DNA from 2 places in the Iodobacter fluviatilis genome. Region 1 is predicted to be linked to the other one. Evidence: riboswitches for the same ligand, from Rfam matches in the RefSeq annotation. Region 1 holds a riboswitch; the other holds the start of a gene.
What was found. A riboswitch is a leader RNA that binds a small molecule or an ion and turns the genes downstream of it on or off. The one in region 1 is predicted to bind glycine.
Positions count from the first base shown of each region.

Region 1 (9,522 bases):
TGATTGGTTTCGTACAACCAAGGTGTATACCGAAGCTAGTGATCAGTTAAAGCAGGCGGCTAAAGCCAAATTGCCAGTGTTGATTGCGGAGTTGGATAGCCGTAGTAAAGCTGCGAATCGTACGCCTATATTTAAGTCTTGATTAGAGATAAGGTGGCTATTTATTTCAGTAAAGATAACAGAATAGTATTTTATGCAGGAGTAGTTTTAGCTGCAAATGAACCAACCCCAATGAGTTGGGCGGTATAAAAGCTAGGCGTTCAAGGGCTGGGTTCTGTATTGCACAGGACTCAGCCCTTTTATTTTCAACTTGATTCGGTCATGGTTAAGTAATGGGTGTAATCCACGATGCCTTGCCTCAGTTACTCAATGCTGCTGAATTTTTCCGGAGAGAAGCATTCTGACTTCTATGTGCCAAAGAGGCTTTCCATCGCAGCATTATCGTGGCGATTCCATTTTTTGGACAAGCTTTGCCATTTGATACTGCTAATCCTGATCCGAATCATACATCCTAGGATTTTCTTTAGCATTTGACTGACCAGCGCCAATGCTGGGCGGCGCGCCATTTCAATGCGTTGTGTGCTTGGACATAAAAACACCCCAAAAAAATGAACGGGAGTCCAATTTTTGGGGTGCAGTTTAGCGGATGGTCTTTTGCTTGATTTTTTAGCTTATTCGTAATCAGACATCGGTAAGCAAGCGCAGAATAAGTTGCGATCACCGTAAACGTTGTCAGCACGGCCAACTGGTGGCCAGTATTTATTACGTTTTACGCTTTCTAGCGGGAATGCAGCTGTGGCGCGTGTATAGCCGTGTTCCCACGTTTCTGCTGTGAGTACTTCTACGGTATGCGGCGCGTTCACCAGCGGATTATCTGCCAGTGTCCATTCGCCGCTCACTACGCGATCGATTTCGCTGCGGATGGCGATCATGGCGTCGATAAAGCGATCAAGTTCTACTTTTGACTCGCTTTCGGTAGGCTCTACCATTAGCGTTCCCGGTACCGGGAAGCTCATGGTTGGCGCGTGGAAGCCGTAATCCATCAGGCGTTTTGCTACATCTTCATTGCTGATGCCGCTGGCGTCTTTGAGTGGGCGCAGGTCCAGAATACATTCGTGCGCAACCAAACCATCGTGGCCGCTGTAGAGCACTGGGTAAAAAGGAGCTAGGCATTTGGCGATGTAGTTGGCGTTCAGAATCGCCATTTCAGTCGCGCTTTTCAGGCCTTCTGCGCCCATCATGGCGATATACATCCATGAGATAGGCAAAATCGCTGCCGAGCCGTAAGGCGCAGCGCTCACTGCGCCAATACCTTGCTCGCCTCGCACATAGCCGCTGCTTTGCTGATTAGGCAAAAACGGTACTAAGTGTGCTGCTACCGCTACCGGGCCAACACCTGGGCCGCCGCCGCCGTGGGGAATGCAGAATGTTTTGTGCAGGTTTAAGTGGCTGACATCGCCGCCAAACTGGCCAGGTGCGCACAGGCCCACCATAGCATTCATATTTGCACCGTCGATATACACTTGGCCGCCGTGGCCGTGCACGATTTCGCACACTTCTGTAACCGATTCTTCAAACACGCCGTGCGTGCTTGGGTAGGTGATCATAATCGCCGCAATATTCTGGCTGTGCTTATCGGCCTTGGCGCGTAAATCGGCTAGATCGATATTACCTGCTTCATCACAAGCCACCACCACCACGGAGAGGCCTGCCATCTGTGCAGAAGCGGGGTTAGTGCCGTGTGCAGAAGCGGGGATTAACACGATATTGCGCTCCGCATCGTTACGAGAAGCGTGGTAAGCCTTGATAATCAACAGGCCTGCGTATTCGCCTTGGCTGCCTGCGTTTGGCTGCAAGCTCACACCTGCATAACCGGTTGCCGCGCAAAGCATGTCTTCCAGCTGGGCGATCATTTCGCGGTAGCCCGCTGTTTGTGCATTTGGCGCAAACGGGTGAACATTGGCGAATTCTGGCCAAGTGACCGGCATCATTTCGCTGGCCGCGTTCAGCTTCATGGTGCAAGAACCCAGCGGAATCATAGTGCGATCAAGGGCTAAATCTTTATCTGCCAAGCCACGCAGATAGCGCATCATCTCGGTTTCGGAGTGATAGCGGTTAAATGTTGGGTGAGTCAGGAAATCCGTCTGGCGTAATAGTTCGCTCGGTAATGCGCCTGCGATTTCTGCATCTAATGCATCAACCGTTGGCAGGGTTTTACCGCCTGAAAATACATGCCACAACGCAGCGATGTCTTCGCGAGTGCTGGTTTCATCCAGAGAAATGCCGACCGTGCTGGCATCGATATGGCGCAGATTTAGGCCTTGCTCATACGCCAGTGCGTGTACTTGAGTAGCGTCTTTAACGCTAATTGTGAGCGTATCAAACCAGCTGCCGTTGACGACTTTTACATCTAGCTGCTTTAAGCCCGCTGCAAGGATGCTAGTTAAGCGGTGTACGCGATGCGCGATGCGTTTTAAGCCGGCTGGGCCGTGGTAAACGGCGTACATGCTGGCCATCACGGCGAGCAATACTTGTGCGGTACAGATATTGGAAGTGGCTTTTTCGCGGCGGATATGTTGCTCGCGGGTTTGCAGAGCAAGGCGGTAAGCGCTCTTGCCTTGCGCATCAATGGTAATGCCGACCAAGCGGCCTGGCATCGAGCGTTTGAATTCATCGCGAGTGGCTAAAAAGCCAGCGTGCGGGCCACCAAAGCCAAGCGGTACACCAAAGCGTTGGCTATTACCCACCACCACATCTGCACCCCATTCGCCTGGTGCAGCCAGCAGGGTGAGCGCCAGCAAGTCAGCAGCAACAACCACTAAAGTACCCTTGGCGTGTAAATCAGCCACCAGATTGCGGTAATCAGGCACATCGCCGTTTACGCCAGGGTATTGCAATAGCACGCCAAAGCCGTCCCCAGCTTCGCCAAGACCGGTGCGCACTTCAATGCCCAGTGGCGCAGCACGGGTGGTGATCACTTCGCGGGTTTGTGGCAGCACATCGGCGGCGACATAGAAAATGGTCGATTTGCTTTTGCTCATGCGCATTAACAGCGTCATAGCTTCGGCAGCCGCCGTGCCTTCATCTAGCATCGATGCATTGGCAATGGCCATGCCGGTCATATCGCAAATCATTTGCTGGAAGTTAATAATGGCTTCCAAGCGGCCTTGGCTGATTTCTGGCTGGTATGGCGTGTAAGCCGTGTACCAAGCTGGGTTTTCCAAGATGTTGCGCAGAATCACGCTTGGCGTGTGGGTGCCGTAATAGCCCTGACCAATGAAATTCTTCTTTAGGATGTTTTTGCCTGCAATCGCTTTCAGCGTGGCTAAAGCTTCCGCTTCGCTTTTTGCGGTGGTGAATTCACCAAGCGGCAGCGCGTCTGCGCGGGCAATCGCTGTAGGAACGATGTTTTTAATCAGATCGGAGCGTGTTGCATAGCCCAGCGTGGCCAACATTGCGGCTTCTTCCGCAGCGTTAGGGCCGATATGGCGGGCCACAAAAGCGGCGTGATCTTCAAGATGGCTAAGAGATGCAGTGGTCATGGCGGCAACCGTAAGTGTACGTGGGGCAGGTCAAAAGGTAAGTCAAAAAGATCTGTAAACACTGAGAACATAGAGAAGAGCAAAAGCGAGCACAAGGAGGAAGACCTAGCTATAACAGCGCTGTAAGCGATACATTGCTGTTAATTATCTTTTACCTTAAAGGTTTTTTCCGTGTGCTTTGTGTTCTTCCCGATCTCTGTGTCTACAGACGTTTTTATGTTTTATTAGCCGATGGCTTTTTCGTAATCGGCAGCGCTCAGCATAGTGTCGAGGTCGGCTGCGTTGTCTGGGGTGATTTTGAATAACCAGGCATCGTAAGCGTCGGTGTTGACTTGCTCTGGAGCGTTGGTCAAGTCGTCATTGCTTTCAACAATCACACCTGCCAATGGCGCGTAGATATCGCTGGCAGCTTTAACTGACTCAACCACACCACAAGCGTCGTTTTTAGCGTAGCGAGTGCCGGCTGCTGGCAATTCCAAAAACACGATATCGCCCAACGCTTCTTGAGCATGGTTGGTGATGCCGATGGTGATGCTGCCATCCGCTTCAAGACGAAGCCATTCGTGAGTGTCAGTGAATTTCAAATTTGCAGGGATAGACATAATAAAAACTCCGGTATGGGGGTAATTAAATTCAAAAACTTCTGTAGACGCAGAGAAAATATGAGAACTCAGAGAGCACAGAGAAAATCTTTTAAGTAAAAAACTAATGATTCTCTCTATTGTTTTTCTCGGTGTTCTCGTCTTGGTTTTCTCCGTGTTCTCTGTGCCCACAGAATTTAGGTTCTAAGGTTTTTAAAGCTGTGATTTACCGTTGCGCACAAAAGGCATTTTTACGACGCGGGCGGCTAGTTTTTTATCACGAATGGCTACGTGTACGGTGTCGCCAATGGCAACGCCTAGCGGTAAACGCGCCATGGCAATGGATTGTTGCAGGCTAGGCGAGAACGTGCCGCTGGTGATTTCGCCATCTCCCTGTTCGGTATGCACTACCTGGTGGCCACGCAATACACCGCCTTTATCCAGTAGCAACAAGCCCAGGAATTGTTGAGTTTGGCCTTGAGCCAGTAGGGCTTCTTTACCTACGAAATCACGCTCGGAAACGAGGTCAATCGTCCAAGCCAGTGCTGCATTGAGCGGATTCACTGTTTCGTCCATATCTTGGCCGTATAAATTCATACCCGCTTCTAAACGCAGCGTGTCGCGTGCACCAAGGCCACAAGGGCGAACGCCTGCGGCGATCAGTTGATTCCAGAAGTTTTCAATTTGAGTAGCAGGCAGTACCACTTCAAAGCCGTCTTCGCCGGTGTAACCGGTGCGGGCGATCATCACATCGCCAATTTGCGCGGCATTAAAAGGCTTGAGGTCTGAACTGGCAGCTTGGGTTTCTGGCAAAACTTGCCAAACCTTAGCGCGGGCATTCGGGCCTTGTACGGCCAGAATGGCTAAATCATTACGGGAAGTAATGGTGAGGCCGGTATTCCAATCGGTATTAAGCTGCTGCATCCATGCGATGTCTTTGTCTGCGGTGCCTGCATTCACCACAAGGCGGAAGTAATCTTCGGCAAAGTAATAAACGATTAAATCGTCGATCACGGTGGCTTGTGGGTTGAGCAAGCAAGAATAGAGTGCTTTGCCAGAAACTTTAAGCTTAGCCACATTATTGGCAAGGGCGCGGGTCAGAAAGGCACGAACTTGCTCGCCCTTGATATCCACCACACGCATATGGCTGACATCAAACATGCCGGCATCGGTGCGAACAGCGTGGTGTTCTTCGATTTGCGAGCCATAGTTTACTGGCATGTCCCAGCCGCCAAAATCGACCATACGGGCGTTGGCAATACGATGGGCAGCATTGAGTGGGGTAGTGTGGAGTTGGGCGGACATGGCACTCTCGGGCATAGCGCTGCAAGCCGATTAGGCTTTTCAGATGCAGCGGCCCCTCTGTCCTTGGTACCTGAGAGATTCCAAAACGGCTCATGACGATCCGTTTTGTTAGCCCCTTCGGTGGGCGTTTGGCACGCCACTCTCCAGAGTGTTGATGCCAAAGAGTCCTTTTGCCTGAGCGTTCGCGGGCGTTGCGCCTTCGGCGGTAGCTGGGGTTTTCCCTAGCTACTCTCTCCTCTTTGGTCTTCAGAATTTAACCACTTAGTCTGATTTTGTCAATTTTACCTAGCAATAAAAAACGCCCACTTGAAACGGTGGGCGTTTGGCTTTTAGTGTTTAGGCCTTAAGTATGCCCAGGTGCAGAGTTCAGTAGATGGGTGTCTTTATTGTGTACCAAGCTTAGGTAGCGTTCGTATTGTTTTAATACGTCGGCAATGAGCTCTTGCTGAATCATATATTGCACATCGTAGCCTTGGCGGCCGTCTTCAAAGAAGGTGATGGGTACGTAATGATGGGGACGGCTAGACATGGGTAGTGATGCATCACGCAGGGCAAAAGCAGGTACGGGTTGTTTTAATGGCCGCACACCGTATACAAAATTGCGTAGATTGGTTTGTGGCACAATCAAAGAAACAGCTTTATCTTCGCCTATTAGTACAGAGGCTTCTAAGCCTTTCTTTTGCAGCTCGGCGGCTACTTCTTTGAGAGCCGGCTCTACGCTTTTTGCGATAAATTTTTCAACATCGCTTAAGCGAGACTCTTGCAGAATTTGCGCTAGGCGTATGCGCCAGTGTTGGCCAGTCCAAAAGGTTGTGCCAGGTGAAAACTTCTGTGAGAAGTGTTCACGATCAGCAGCTAAGCCTTTACATAGGCTGAAGCAAAGCAGCAGCATAATGGCAGTGAAAGGCAGGGCTGCAATTAAGGTAACGGCCTGCAATGCTTTTAAACCACCTGTTGTGAGTAGGATCGCTGCAGTCACGCCAAGTAAAACGGCCCAAAATAGGCACTGCCAAGCTGGTGATTTCTCTGCACCACGGGTTGCTATGGTATTGAGCACAAAGGCTCCTGAATCGGCCGAAGTGACAAAAAACACTGCAATCAGCAAGATGGCTATTGAAGAAGTCACCTTAGCCAGTGGCAGATATTCAAAGAATTTAAATAGCAAAGCATCTACATGACCCGCAGTTTGCGTTAAAGCGCCCGCAGCAGTATGCATATCCAGCCAGATGGCGGTGTTACCAAAAATAGTCATCCAAACCAGATTAAATAGTGCGGGAATCAGCATCACGCCGATGATAAATTCACGCAAGGTACGGCCACGGGAAATACGCGCAATAAACATCCCCACAAATGGCGACCATGAAATCCACCAAGCCCAATAGAGTAGCGTCCAGCCACTAAACCAGCCTTCTTTTTGCGTTGGTTCATAGGTGTAAGAGCGGAAAGTGAGCTCAACAATGCTGGAAAAATAATGGCCAAGATTGTCACCAAAAGCGCCAAGCAGAAAGAGCGTTGGTCCAGCAAATAATACAAATAGCATCAGGATAATGGCGAGGCTAAGGTTTAGTTCGCTTAAGCGGCGCACGCCTTTATCTAAGCCTGATGCGGCCGAACAGCCAGCTAAACCAATCACGACGGCAATTAAGCCGTACTTAAAGTCAAGCCCAGAGGTGTCCCAGCCGGTAAGGGCGTTAATCCCCGCGCTTATTTGTAAAATGCCAAAGCCTAGGGTGGTGGCGATACCAAAAATGGTGCCACAAAGGGCAAATACATCGACGGCGTGCCCAATTGGGCCGTTGATTCTGTCTCGCAAAATGGGGTAGAGGCCGGAGCGGATCGTCAATGGCAGATTGTAGCGAAAGCCAAAATAAGCCAGTACTAGGCCTACCAAGCAGTAAATCGCCCAAGCATGAAAGCCCCAGTGAAAGAATGTCATATTCATCGCTTCACGGGCGGCAGCCATGGTGCTGCCTTCGGCCAGTGGTGGCGATAAGTAATGCTGCATGGGCTCGCCCACGCCAAAATACATCAGGCCAATTCCCATGCCTGCGGCGAACAGCATGGCGACCCAAGAGGTGAAATTATACTCAGGCTTAGCATCGTCTGGGCCAAGGCGGATATTCCCGTATGGGCTGCAGGCGATAGCGATAAGGGTGATGATGAAAATGGCAACGGATATAATGTAGAACCAGCTGAAATTTTCCGAAATCCAAGCTTGGCCATGCGAGAATATTTGTTCTGCTGCGGTGGGGTTGAGGGTACAAATGGCGAGTAAAACGCCGATTAAAATCATGCTGGGTAGAAATACCGGCATGCTGAGGGTGTGATGAAAACGGGATGGAGTGATGGTACTCATGCGTCTCCTATAATGGCCAAAATCCGTGGCCTTTTATGGTTGAGAAAGCGAATGTACGCAATATGCCCTTGTATTTAATGGGCTATTGTCTTAAAACGTCGACTTTACTCTAGCAATAATTGCGATCTTTGTAATGTTGAATAAGCACAAATACGTGACTAAATCACATATGTCCTAAGTGGGTGTTTCTTTTGAAGCTAGGGGAGTACAAGTGAGGAGTTGCTCCGCTAGAGTCCAAGCACTATTTCTATCGGCAAGAAGAAATTCTTCGCCTAATTGTTGATCAAAACCAGAGCGGTGAATAAGGGAGGTGGGCTGAATTCCCGCTGCGCAAATAATCAATACACCTTGTTGCCGTTTAAGTAAATGTTGCAGGGTTTCTAGCGCTTCAAGCCCTGTGGTGTCCATATTTAGCAGTGGTGATAAATCTAAAACTAAGATTTTTGGCTGAGTTTTATGCGGATTGAGTAGTGCTTCTATTTTAGCAATCGAGCCAAAAAATAAAGAACCTTGAATACTCCACGCTTCAATACTTTGATGGCTTAAAGCCGTGGGTAATTCCAGTTTATTTAAGTGGGTAAGGCTGGACACGCGGGTAATAAAAAACACACAGGCTAACAGTAAGCCTACTTCCATTGCCACGGTTAAATCTACCACAACGGTAAGGGTAAAAGTAGCTAGTAAAATGGTTCGGTAATTCGCCGTAAAATGCTGTAAACGGCGAAACTCTTCCCATTCGCCCATATTCCATGCCACATATAATAAAATGGCCGCCAAAGTACTGAGAGGCACTAATTTAGCAAAAGGCGCGGCAATTGCCATAATGAGAAAAATTGATAAAGCGTGAACCATCCCCGCAATAGGGCTATTGGCACCACTATTAATATTGGTAACGGTGCGTGCAATCGTTCCGGTTGCACAAAATCCCCCAAATAAAGGGGCGACAAAATTGGCAATGCCTTGGGCCATTAATTCTTGATTTGGATTATGCCTATCGTTAATCATGCTATCGGCAATGCGGGCACAAAGCAACGATTCAATCGCACCCAAAACGGCAATGGTTAATGCGGGCTGAATGATGGCTGCAAGCGAATGCCAGGTAAAATTAGGAAAGGTGGGGCTGGGTAGATACGAAGGAATATCACCAAAACGGCTACCTATAGTGGCGATATGCAGCTCTGGCCATTGGGAAAGCAAGGTACCTATGACTAGGGCCAATATACTACCAGGGATGCGCTGAAACCCTGAGGGTAGATATTTATTAAGTATGGGCCATACAATTAAAATGGCTAAAGAAAAAATGCCAATGGAAAGGGTGGCTAAATGGATTGTAGGGAGCGCGTGGGCAATCACATTTGTTTTCGAAAAAAACTCGGCAGGTAAGTCTGTAATAGCTAAGCCTAAAAAATCTTTTAGTTGTGATATGGCAATAAGTACGGCAATACCATTGGTAAAGCCAATCACAATAGAAACGGGGATATGCCTAACCAAGGCGCCAAGGCCAAGTAGCCCTAATAGAAACATAAAAACGCCTGCTAGCATGGTGGCGAGTAATAAATTACCCACGCCATATTGCTGCACGATGGCGTAAACCACCACAATAAATGCACCTGCAGGGCCACCAATTTGTACTTTTGATCCTCCTAATAAAGAAATTAAAAAGCCTGCAATAATTGCAGTACTTAAGCCTGCAGATGGGGGAAGCCCGCTGGCAATCGCAAATGCCATTGCTAAAGGA
Region 1 is NZ_CP025781.1:393,774-403,295, reverse strand. Features, by position in the region: gene C1H71_RS01705 (hypothetical protein) at 1-142, shown strand, start outside; partial or broken gene C1H71_RS21205 (IS3 family transposase) at 253-473, opposite strand; gene gcvP (aminomethyl-transferring glycine dehydrogenase) at 672-3,542, opposite strand; gene gcvH (glycine cleavage system protein GcvH) at 3,767-4,144, opposite strand; gene gcvT (glycine cleavage system aminomethyltransferase GcvT) at 4,337-5,428, opposite strand; glycine riboswitch at 5,482-5,579, opposite strand; glycine riboswitch at 5,581-5,676, opposite strand; gene C1H71_RS01680 (BCCT family transporter) at 5,772-7,784, opposite strand; gene C1H71_RS01675 (SulP family inorganic anion transporter) at 7,959-9,522, opposite strand, start outside.

Region 2 (9,522 bases), 1.6 Mb from region 1:
ATTGGCTTTAGCCTGCTGAAAAGACCGCACCATACTTTGTTTATGCACCGCCGCATCGTCTCTTGGCGCAGTCCATACTAAGTATTGCAATTGCAAGAATTTTTCTAGATCTTGCACGCTAGTTTCACCGCTAAAGCCATGCTGATCTGGGGTAATAAACGGGTGTAATTGCAGAGATGCAGCCGCAAGCTGCTGTTTTAATTCAGCACCACTCCACTCACCCAATCCGGCATCTAACATGTAATCAGTGAGCGACAAACCGGCTGGGCCTAGTTTTTTGCCTAAAGCGGCCATGCCCCCTGAAGATCGGGCAGAGAAACCAACTATGTCATTCGCATTTTTAGCGGGGGTGGTAAGAACTTCAATACCATTACTTAAAATAAACAGCGTCCCCCCCGTTGCAGGGTCAAATTGCTCGCTGATGATTTTTCCTGGCTGTGGCTGTTTGCTTAATAAAGGCTTATCGATCTTAAGCAATGTGGTGTTTTCTAGCGTTTCAGCTTGCACCGCATCCACAATATTTTGCGCGGTGCTATCCAAAAATAAGGAATAGCTGGTCACCGCAGGGGCAGTAATACGGTAGCCAGCTGATCTGGCAAGCCTAATAACCTCTTGAGCTCAGCCTGTAGATCCTCTGGCTTGATTGCAGCAAATAATATTTTTTTCTGCTGTAGCGAGCCTGCTAAATCTCTGGCTGATTGACCATATTGCACGTGCATTTGCAAAAGAAAGGCCCAGTCCAGATGATTAAGCTGAGTGGCTTGCAGTTTTTGCCATTTCGCAAAGGTCTGGTCTAGCTCTTGCTGGGTAAAGCCAAAGCGCTTGGCTCTTTCAAACTCACGATATAAGGCCTGTAAAGCCTTTTTCATTTGCTTATCTTTAACCATCACAGAAAAACTAAACTCGGGTTGCCGTGTAGGAAGACTTAATCCATGACCATTCACCCAACTGGCTTCTAAGATTGGGCTTTCTTTGCTCGCCGCTTGGCTAAGCAAACGCTGATGAATTAAATCGCCCAATAAGCCTCGCTTAAAATAAGCTAGCTCAGTGTCCACACTCCAACTTAACTCCGCCGGCAGAATCCATCCCCAGCCTACAACCGGATGCGCTATGCTCCACACGTCTCGGTGGCTAAAAAAACGTAAGCCTGGGCTTGCAGCGGGGATAGGATAGCCATTAGGTAAATCGCCTTTTGCCACATCGGCAAACAACACCTTGATTTTTTCTTCGACTTCTAGTGGATCCACATCCCCCGCCACAATCACCGCCATACGCTGAGCTTGATACTCGCGCTGATAAAAGGCTTTAATCTTGGCTAAGGGAATATTTTTAACAACATCAACATCCCCTATCGCCATCTGCAGGTGATACCGCTCTTGGGGATACATAACTTTAAACAAGGACTGATAAAAATCAGTACTCCACTGGCTTTGCCGGCCCTCATCCAGCACCACCTCCCGCTCTAGCTCTAATTCCGCCGCATCGAGCTCAATGCCAGCAGCCCAATCAGCCAATAATTGCAAAGCCTGAGGCGCGGCATCGCTGGCCACGCTGATCTGATAAATCGTGTTTTCATTCGAGGTAAAGGCATTAAAATCACTGCCAATGCGCATGCCTTGGCTTTCTAAAAATGCTTTTAATTGCTGAGGGGAAAAATGCTTAGTACGGCGAAACGCCATATGCTCTAACAAATGCGCTACACCACGCTCTTCTTTGGCCTCGCTCATGGAGCCCGCATTCACAATCAACCGTAATTCAACCTTTGCGGCCGGTGAGGCATTCGCTTTAATGAAATATTTCAAACCATTTGTAAGCTGACCATGGCGAATATCCGCCGCCAACACAGGAAGCTGTTCTACTACATTGCTCGCCGCAGATGCCGCCACATTCAACAATAATAATAAGCATGCACAAACTATATTTTTCAAAACCAGCACCGTATACTTTCAGAGGGCGCAAATATTACGGCAGTTATAAGAAATTATCAACCTTCCATTTGCCCTATTTAGCCCCTCCTCCATAGCTGTAAAAAATTAAGCACAAGCAAGTCGGTTTAAAACTTACTGGTCTAGCCCGCCCATGCACAAATATTTAATGACCAAGTAATCATCCATCCCGTAATGAGAGCCTTCGCGGCCTAAGCCTGATTGTTTTACCCCACCAAAAGGGGCAATTTCATTTGAAATTAAGCCGGTGTTAATCCCCACCATGCCATATTCCAAGGCTTCGGCCACACGCCAAACACGGCCAATATCACGGCTATAGAAGTAGCTAGCCAATCCAAACTCGCTCTCATTCGCCATCGCGATTACTTCTGCATCGCTATGAAAACGAAATAAAGGTGCTAATGGGCCAAAGGTTTCTTCTTTTGCCACCAACATACTGCTATCTACCCCTGCAAGCACAGTTGGCTCAAAGAAAGTTTGCCCCAGCGCATGACGCTGACCACCGAATAGCAGGCTTGCTCCTTTTTGCAGTGCATCAGCAATATGCGCCTCGATTTTTTCTACCGCAGCTTCATTAATTAATGGGCCTTGATCTACGTCTGGCTCTAACCCATTCCCTACTTTTAAGCGGCTGACCGCAGCAACTAATTTGGCTGCGAAAGTATCGTAAACACGGTCATGCACATACAAGCGATTAGCACAGACGCAGGTTTGCCCTGCATTACGATATTTAGACGCCATCGCCCCCAGCACGGCCGCGTCTAGATCTGCATCTTCAAACACAATAAAAGGCGCATTTCCCCCCAGCTCTAAAGACAGCTTTTTAATGGTTGGGGCACTTTGCGCCATCAAAATACGCCCTACTTGCGTGGAACCGGTAAAGCTAAGCTTACGTACCAGCGGGTTACTTGTCATCTCCTCACCAATTTCGCGAGCCTTGCCTGTAACCACGCTAAGCACACCGGCCGGAATCCCTGCGCGCTCGGCCAATACCGCTAGCGCTAGGGCAGAAAGCGGTGTGCTTTCTGCTGGCTTAATAATCATGGTGCAGCCCGCAGCCAAGGCTGGGCCTGCCTTGCGAGTAATCATGGCAGCAGGAAAATTCCACGGCGTAATAGCAGCGCACACCCCAATTGGCTCTTTAATCACCAAAAGCCGCTTATCCGCAGCAGGCGTTTGCAAGGTATCCCCACAGACGCGCTTGCCTTCTTCTGCAAACCATTCAATAAATGACGCCGCATAGCCAATCTCGCCCCGAGCCTCCGCCAAAGGCTTACCCTGCTCGGCGGTCATAATTGCGGCCAAATCATCCGTATTTTCAATAATCAAATCAAACCAGCGCCGTAATAAACCACTGCGCTCCTTGGCCGTTTTTTTGCGCCATGATGCCCAAGCCACATTGGCCGCAGCGATCCCCGCCTGCGTTTCTATCCGCCCCATATTCGGCACATAGGCGATTACCTCACCAGTTGCAGGGTTATGCACAGCAAAGCGGTCACCATCTAAAGCATCTTGCCAAACGCCATTGAGATACGCTTGCTGGCGTAATAGATCTGCATCTTGTAGCTTTAACATAGGTTTTCCTTATACTGCTTAAGCTTGAAACTTCATCACGGCACTGAGCATGGCTTGCTCAAGAATATCTAGGCCTTCATTGAGCAGCGCATCGCTGATAGTGAGCGGGAATAAAAAGCGGATCACATTGCCATAGCTGCCACAGATCAATAAGAGCAAGCCATTTTCTAGCGCCTTAGCCTGTACCTGCTGAGTAAACGCCACATCAGCGATGCCATCGCGGATAAACTCCAGCCCCACCATTGCCCCCAAGCCTCTGACCTCAGCGATTTGCGGCACCCGCTCACGCAAACTGTTTAAACGGGTTTTTACGGCTATGCCTAAAATATTTGCACGCTCGCAGAGTTTTTCTTCTTCGATAATATCCAGCACAGCATGAGCCGCGGCCACCGCGATGGGATTGCCAGCGTAAGTCCCACCTAAGCCGCCGGGGCTAGGCGCATCCATGATTTCGGCCCGACCACAGACGGCAGATAAGGGCATACCACCCGCTAAACCTTTCGCCATAGTGATTAAATCGGCCTCTACATCGTAATGCTCCATCGCAAACAATTTGCCAGTTCGGGCAAAGCCCGTTTGCACTTCATCTGCAATCAGTAAAATGCCATGCTCATTGCAGAGCTTGCGTAAGGCACGCATCAGCTCTATAGGTGCCGCATAGAAGCCGCCCTCGCCTTGCTCTGGCTCAATAATAATTGCGGCCACACGGCTAGGCTCAATATCAGCTTTAAATAATTGAGTTAGAGCTTGTAAGGTATCTGCAACGCTCACGCCATGCAGCATACTGGGAAAAGGCAGGTGATAAACATCGCTAGGAAAGGGACCAAAACCTATTTTATAAGGAGACACTTTGCCAGTCAGCGCCATACCCATCATGGTACGGCCATGAAAACCGCCATGAAATGCAATAATCCCCGCGCGGCCAGTGGCAACCCGCGCAATTTTAACCGCATTCTCCACCGCCTCCGCACCCGTGGTAAAAAACGCAGTTTTCTTGGCATGCGTGCCTGGCGTGGCCTGATTAATTCGTTCGGCTAATTCTACATACGAGGCATAGGGCATCACTTGATAAGCCGTATGGGTAAAACGCTCCAGCTGCGCATGCATCGCGGCGATCACTTTAGGGTGACAATGCCCAGTATTGGTCACCGCAATCCCCGCAGCAAAATCGATATAGCGCCGCCCCTCTACATCCCACAGCTCGGCGTTCTCTGCCCTATCGACATAGATAGCACACATCACCCCCACTCCACGGGGAGTGGCGAGATTTTTCCTTTCCTGCAACGATGCATTGCTCAACATAGCGTTCATCCTCTGCTTTAATTAGAAAGTTTGATTGCAATATAGCGCCTGCCTACTGAGCCACACGCTACAGGGCCAACACCCTGCTTGCCAATGGGCTTTGGTTAAACCAGAGCCACTCCATCCTATCGCCAACTGTAATGTATATGCAAAAGGGACACAGCTAGCTGTGTCCCTTTTAATGACTTTTGTCGCTGATGTTGTTTGCTAAGCACTCACTTTAATCTGTGACCCTATAAGTGGCACCGCCACCAGACTCCGCAAAACAAAACAACAAAACGATTTACAGACCCTAATCACATCGATCAGCACTCCACAATATTCACTGGCAATTCGATCATATTAATCGCTAAGCCACCACGAGCGGTTTCTTTGTATTTGGTATTCATATCGCGGCCGGTGTCGCGCATGGTTTTGATGACTCGATCGAGCGATACAAAGTGCTGGCCGTCACCGCGCAACGCCATGCGGGCGGCGTTAATGGCCTTGATCGACGCCATTGCATTGCGCTCGATACACGGCACTTGCACCAAGCCACCCACGGGGTCGCACGTGAGGCCCAGATTGTGCTCCATACCAATCTCTGCCGCATTTTCGACTTGCTCGGGCGTGCCACCTAGCACTTCTGCCAATGCACCTGCCGCCATGGAACAGGCCGAGCCTACTTCGCCTTGACAACCAACTTCTGCACCAGAGATCGACGCATTGAGCTTAAACAAAATACCAATCGCCCCCGCCGTGAGAAAGAATCGCACAATGCCGTCATCCGTTGGATTTGGCGTAAAGCGGGCGTAGTAATGCATAACGGCGGGGATAATCCCAGCGGCACCATTGGTTGGAGCCGTCACCACACGGCCACCACCCGCGTTTTCTTCATTGACCGCCAGCGCGTATAAATTCACCCAGTCGAGCACGGTGAGCGGATCACGCAACGCGGCTTCAGGCGAAGCCAGTAGCTTTTGGTACATATCAGCAGCACGGCGTTTTACCTTTAATCCGCCAGGTAAAATGCCCTCATGCTCGCAGCCGCGTTTAACACAGGCTTGCATCACCGACCATATTTCTAGCAAACCAGCGCGAATTTCGTCTTCGGTGCGCCAAGCCAGCTCGTTCTCTAACATGATCTGACTGATGGTTTTGCCGTGGCGCTCACACAGCGCCAACAGCTCTGCACCGCTCTTAAATGGGTGCTTTAGCTCCGTTACGCCCGGCGGGTTAAAGCCAGCATCCACCGCGGCTTCATCCACCACAAACCCACCACCTACCGAGTAATAAGCCCGCTTAGAAAGGCTTTCGCCCGCCACATCAAAAGCTTCAAAAGTCATTCCATTGGGGTGAAAAGGCAGGGTTTTACGCTTATGTAAGATGAGATGTTCGGCTTCAATAAAGGCAATACTCTGCTTGCCCAGCAAATTGAGCTTACGGCCTTCGCGGATCGCGGCTACCATCTCGTCAACCTTATCGGTATCCACAAGACGGGGGGATTCGCCTTGCAGGCCTAATAAAACAGCAATATCCGAGCCGTGCCCCTTACCGGTGGCCCCTAAGGAGCCAAATAACTCGCTCTTTACTTTGGCAACTTTTTCAAGAAGGCCATCTTTCTCTAAGCGGCGAGCAAAAGTACGCGCAGCCCGCATCGGGCCTACCGTGTGCGAGCTGGATGGCCCAAGGCCAATTTTAAATAAATCGAAAACGCTAATTGCCATTTTGAGTATCTCTAGTGGTTCTTGCCCAGCCCCATTTCAATATGGGACTCTCACTGACGAGGAGCGCGGGCAAGGTAACGGTTTATAAGTGTATTTTTAAGTTTGAGCCGAGTAAGCGCTTATCGTTCAATCTGAGGTAACAGTCTGACTGGCTCAATCATTCAGCACATCACCGCTATTTATGCATCTAAAATGGGAAGGACAGCTGAGTTAAGCGGGCGATAACAAGCGTTAATAAGGGAGCCCACACAGCGCTGGCTGAGCGATGCCCCTCTGTCCGTTTGCCTGAGAGATTGCGGCGCGACGTATCGCCCATGCTTCTTCGGCGAGGCACTTAAGCCTGCTCCCCAGAGTGCTGTGATTCAGTTTTGAGCTGATTCCTACCATCCCCCACTCAAACCAAACCATGACAGTTCTTTTGCCTGAGCGTTTTCTGGGCGATTCCCCTTCGGCGCTGCGCCACTTGCAGCTTGCTAAAGCAAGCCATAAGCCAGGTGCAGCCTCTCTTGTCATTGCAGCGGAAGATTCCGGCCTAAACCGGCCAATGCCGCGTAGCTGCGCTAATTTAGTGAAGCTTGCGCAGGCTGTCAATTCACGATTAGCCGTAGATCATCAGCCTCAAAAAATCATGATAAGTAAGAACAAGACTAGCAGCCTGTCGGACTTAAGACTGATCTACTACGGAAAAGCCGGATTTGGCCAGCACGCCAGACAGCAAATACATCTATACCGCCAATGGCAAATTGCTCGGCCAGATCAACACAGGAGCACCTGCACTATTACCGGTAGCGCTCGATGGAAAAACCATTTTCCTAATCAATTATGTTTGAAGCACTTTGTAGTTAATTGCTAACTAAAAACACGGGCAATCGCAGAAACAAGCTTTGTTATTGTCCTTAATGTGCCTTTAAAGAGCGAATCGCTGCCGCTTTAAACTCAGCGAAATCTGCACACTCTAGCAAGCGGGCACTGGCGCACTCCCTAATTAAAGAGATAAATAAATCATAAATCGCCATCGCTTCTTCGTAGTCTTCCTTGCTAATCGCCAGTAAGAAAATCACCGAAGCCACCGCGCCATCGCCCCAAGCAATGCCCTGCGGGGCGAGCACGGTATAGACCACGGAGCGCTTGGCGAGCAGGCCCAAGGAATGTGGCACGGCAATGCCATCGCCTTGAATCGTGGATAAAATCGCCTCGCGCTCGGTGACTGAGGGGTAGAAATCCTCGTTCACAATGCCTTCTTGCTCTAATTGTGCGCATAGACGCTGAAAGAGTGCGTCTTGGGTGATGGGCTCATCAATGCGCAAAAAGTGCTTGGCATCAAAATAGCGATCAAGCATATAGGGGTGAGCGCGGTTGATCTCTACCGTTTTAGCCAATTGCTCTAGCTGAAACTCGGTAGGAAACGGCGATAGCACAATCACTGGCTTGCCCTTGTTGTCTAGCGGCTGAGTAGAGATCACAAAGTCATCGCTTACCCCATCCAAGGCGTAATAATCTTGCTGCGAGATTGATTTGCTCAGCAATACCTGCGGGAATTTGCGCTGCAACATCGCCTCTATCATCCGCGTAGTCGAATTGCCCATATCGCACACCAGCAGGGCCTGTGGGCGGCAGACAAAGGCAATCTGATAGTGCCGCTCCAACCCCACGCCAATATGCAGCACCAAATAGCCAATTTCATTTTCACTTACTTGATAGGCCGTGTGCTTGGCCCAGCTAGAAACAGCGCTTAGGGTAAAATCGTAAGCCAAAGCGTAATGTTGCTTAATATCGGTTAGCACGGGATTGGGTAAATTAATTTGATAGCGCAAACGCGTGATCATGGTTTTAACGTGGGTGAGCAAATCCAAGCGCAGACGGCTATCGTGGCGCAAATCATAGTGATAATGGCGGTTGATATAATCCAGGATATAGCTGACCAAGGCCTCGGCATCGTCGGCATTAATCGTATCGGGCATGATGCCTTGTATGCTACGCGCGGCGATATTGATCGCTAAAAAATGCTGTTCAGCGCTCGATAATTCGCAGAGCGTGATTTGCTTAAGCTCTGCCACCAACTCACTAACAATGGCCGCAATATCATGGCTGACTTCTTCTTTCGTTCGCTCTTCGATAGGGAAGCCATCGCTAATTCTTTTACTCGCTACGGCACAATATTGGCTAATAAAGTGAAAGCCATCATCACTTAAGCGTACCGTGCTATGCGCAAGTAAACGCGTCAAAGTGCTCACAAAATTTATCGATGTACTAGCCAAATCTGGATCGCTTGCTAGCAGCGGATGGCTGGCTTCTTCACGGCGCAGTTGGCAGAGTAAATCACTTAAGCACACCCGAATCGCCGATTCTCTGCCTATCAACTTCATACCGTAATGCGGCCGAGTTTCGATGCGCAATTGATATTGGGCAAGATGGCTGCGCACCTCGGCCATATCGATTTGCAGTACCGCGCGGTTCACATACCAGGAGTCCGCAAGGTCTTGCAATTTAAACGCATAGGCTGAAGTCAGAAAACTCATTAATAAATACTGAACCCGCTCGCCTGCGGTACGCGGCAGCGCTTTGCTCGATTGTTGGCTTAAAGTCAGCTGAGCAAAGCGCTCCTCATTCTGAATACTGAGCACATAGCCTTCACCCCGCTGCAAAATAAATTGCGCGCCATGCTCAAGTAAAGTTTCATTCAGTGCCGCAATATCGGTACGCACCGTGCGCGTAGACACCGAAAACCGGCGCGCCAGCTCATCCTGCGGCAGCGTTTCTGCCTGCAAAGTACGATAAAGCAAAGCCAAACGCTTATAAGGGAAACGAACCATAATGACTTAAGCCCTGCAAGGAGTGCCTCTTCATTACAAGAACACGCCCGCTGAAATAAATCGATCAATCAAAATCGCCTGAAGCAGCGCGAAGCGAACAAGAACGCCAGATCTTCAGATTACGGGGACTCACCAGATCAGCAAAAATAAATAGCCCCAATGCCATGCAGAATATGTAGG
Region 2 is NZ_CP025781.1:3,220,080-3,229,601, reverse strand. Features, by position in the region: gene C1H71_RS14335 (M16 family metallopeptidase) at 1-561, opposite strand, end outside; gene C1H71_RS14330 (M16 family metallopeptidase) at 558-1,928, opposite strand; gene C1H71_RS14325 (NAD-dependent succinate-semialdehyde dehydrogenase) at 2,061-3,521, opposite strand; gene gabT (4-aminobutyrate--2-oxoglutarate transaminase) at 3,540-4,823, opposite strand; gene C1H71_RS14315 (L-serine ammonia-lyase) at 5,129-6,529, opposite strand; glycine riboswitch at 6,793-6,890, opposite strand; glycine riboswitch at 6,930-7,048, opposite strand; gene C1H71_RS14310 (BglG family transcription antiterminator) at 7,426-9,342, opposite strand.
Region 2: linked by a shared signal. The riboswitch ahead of C1H71_RS14315 (L-serine ammonia-lyase) and the one ahead of gcvT (glycine cleavage system aminomethyltransferase GcvT) in region 1 are both predicted to bind glycine.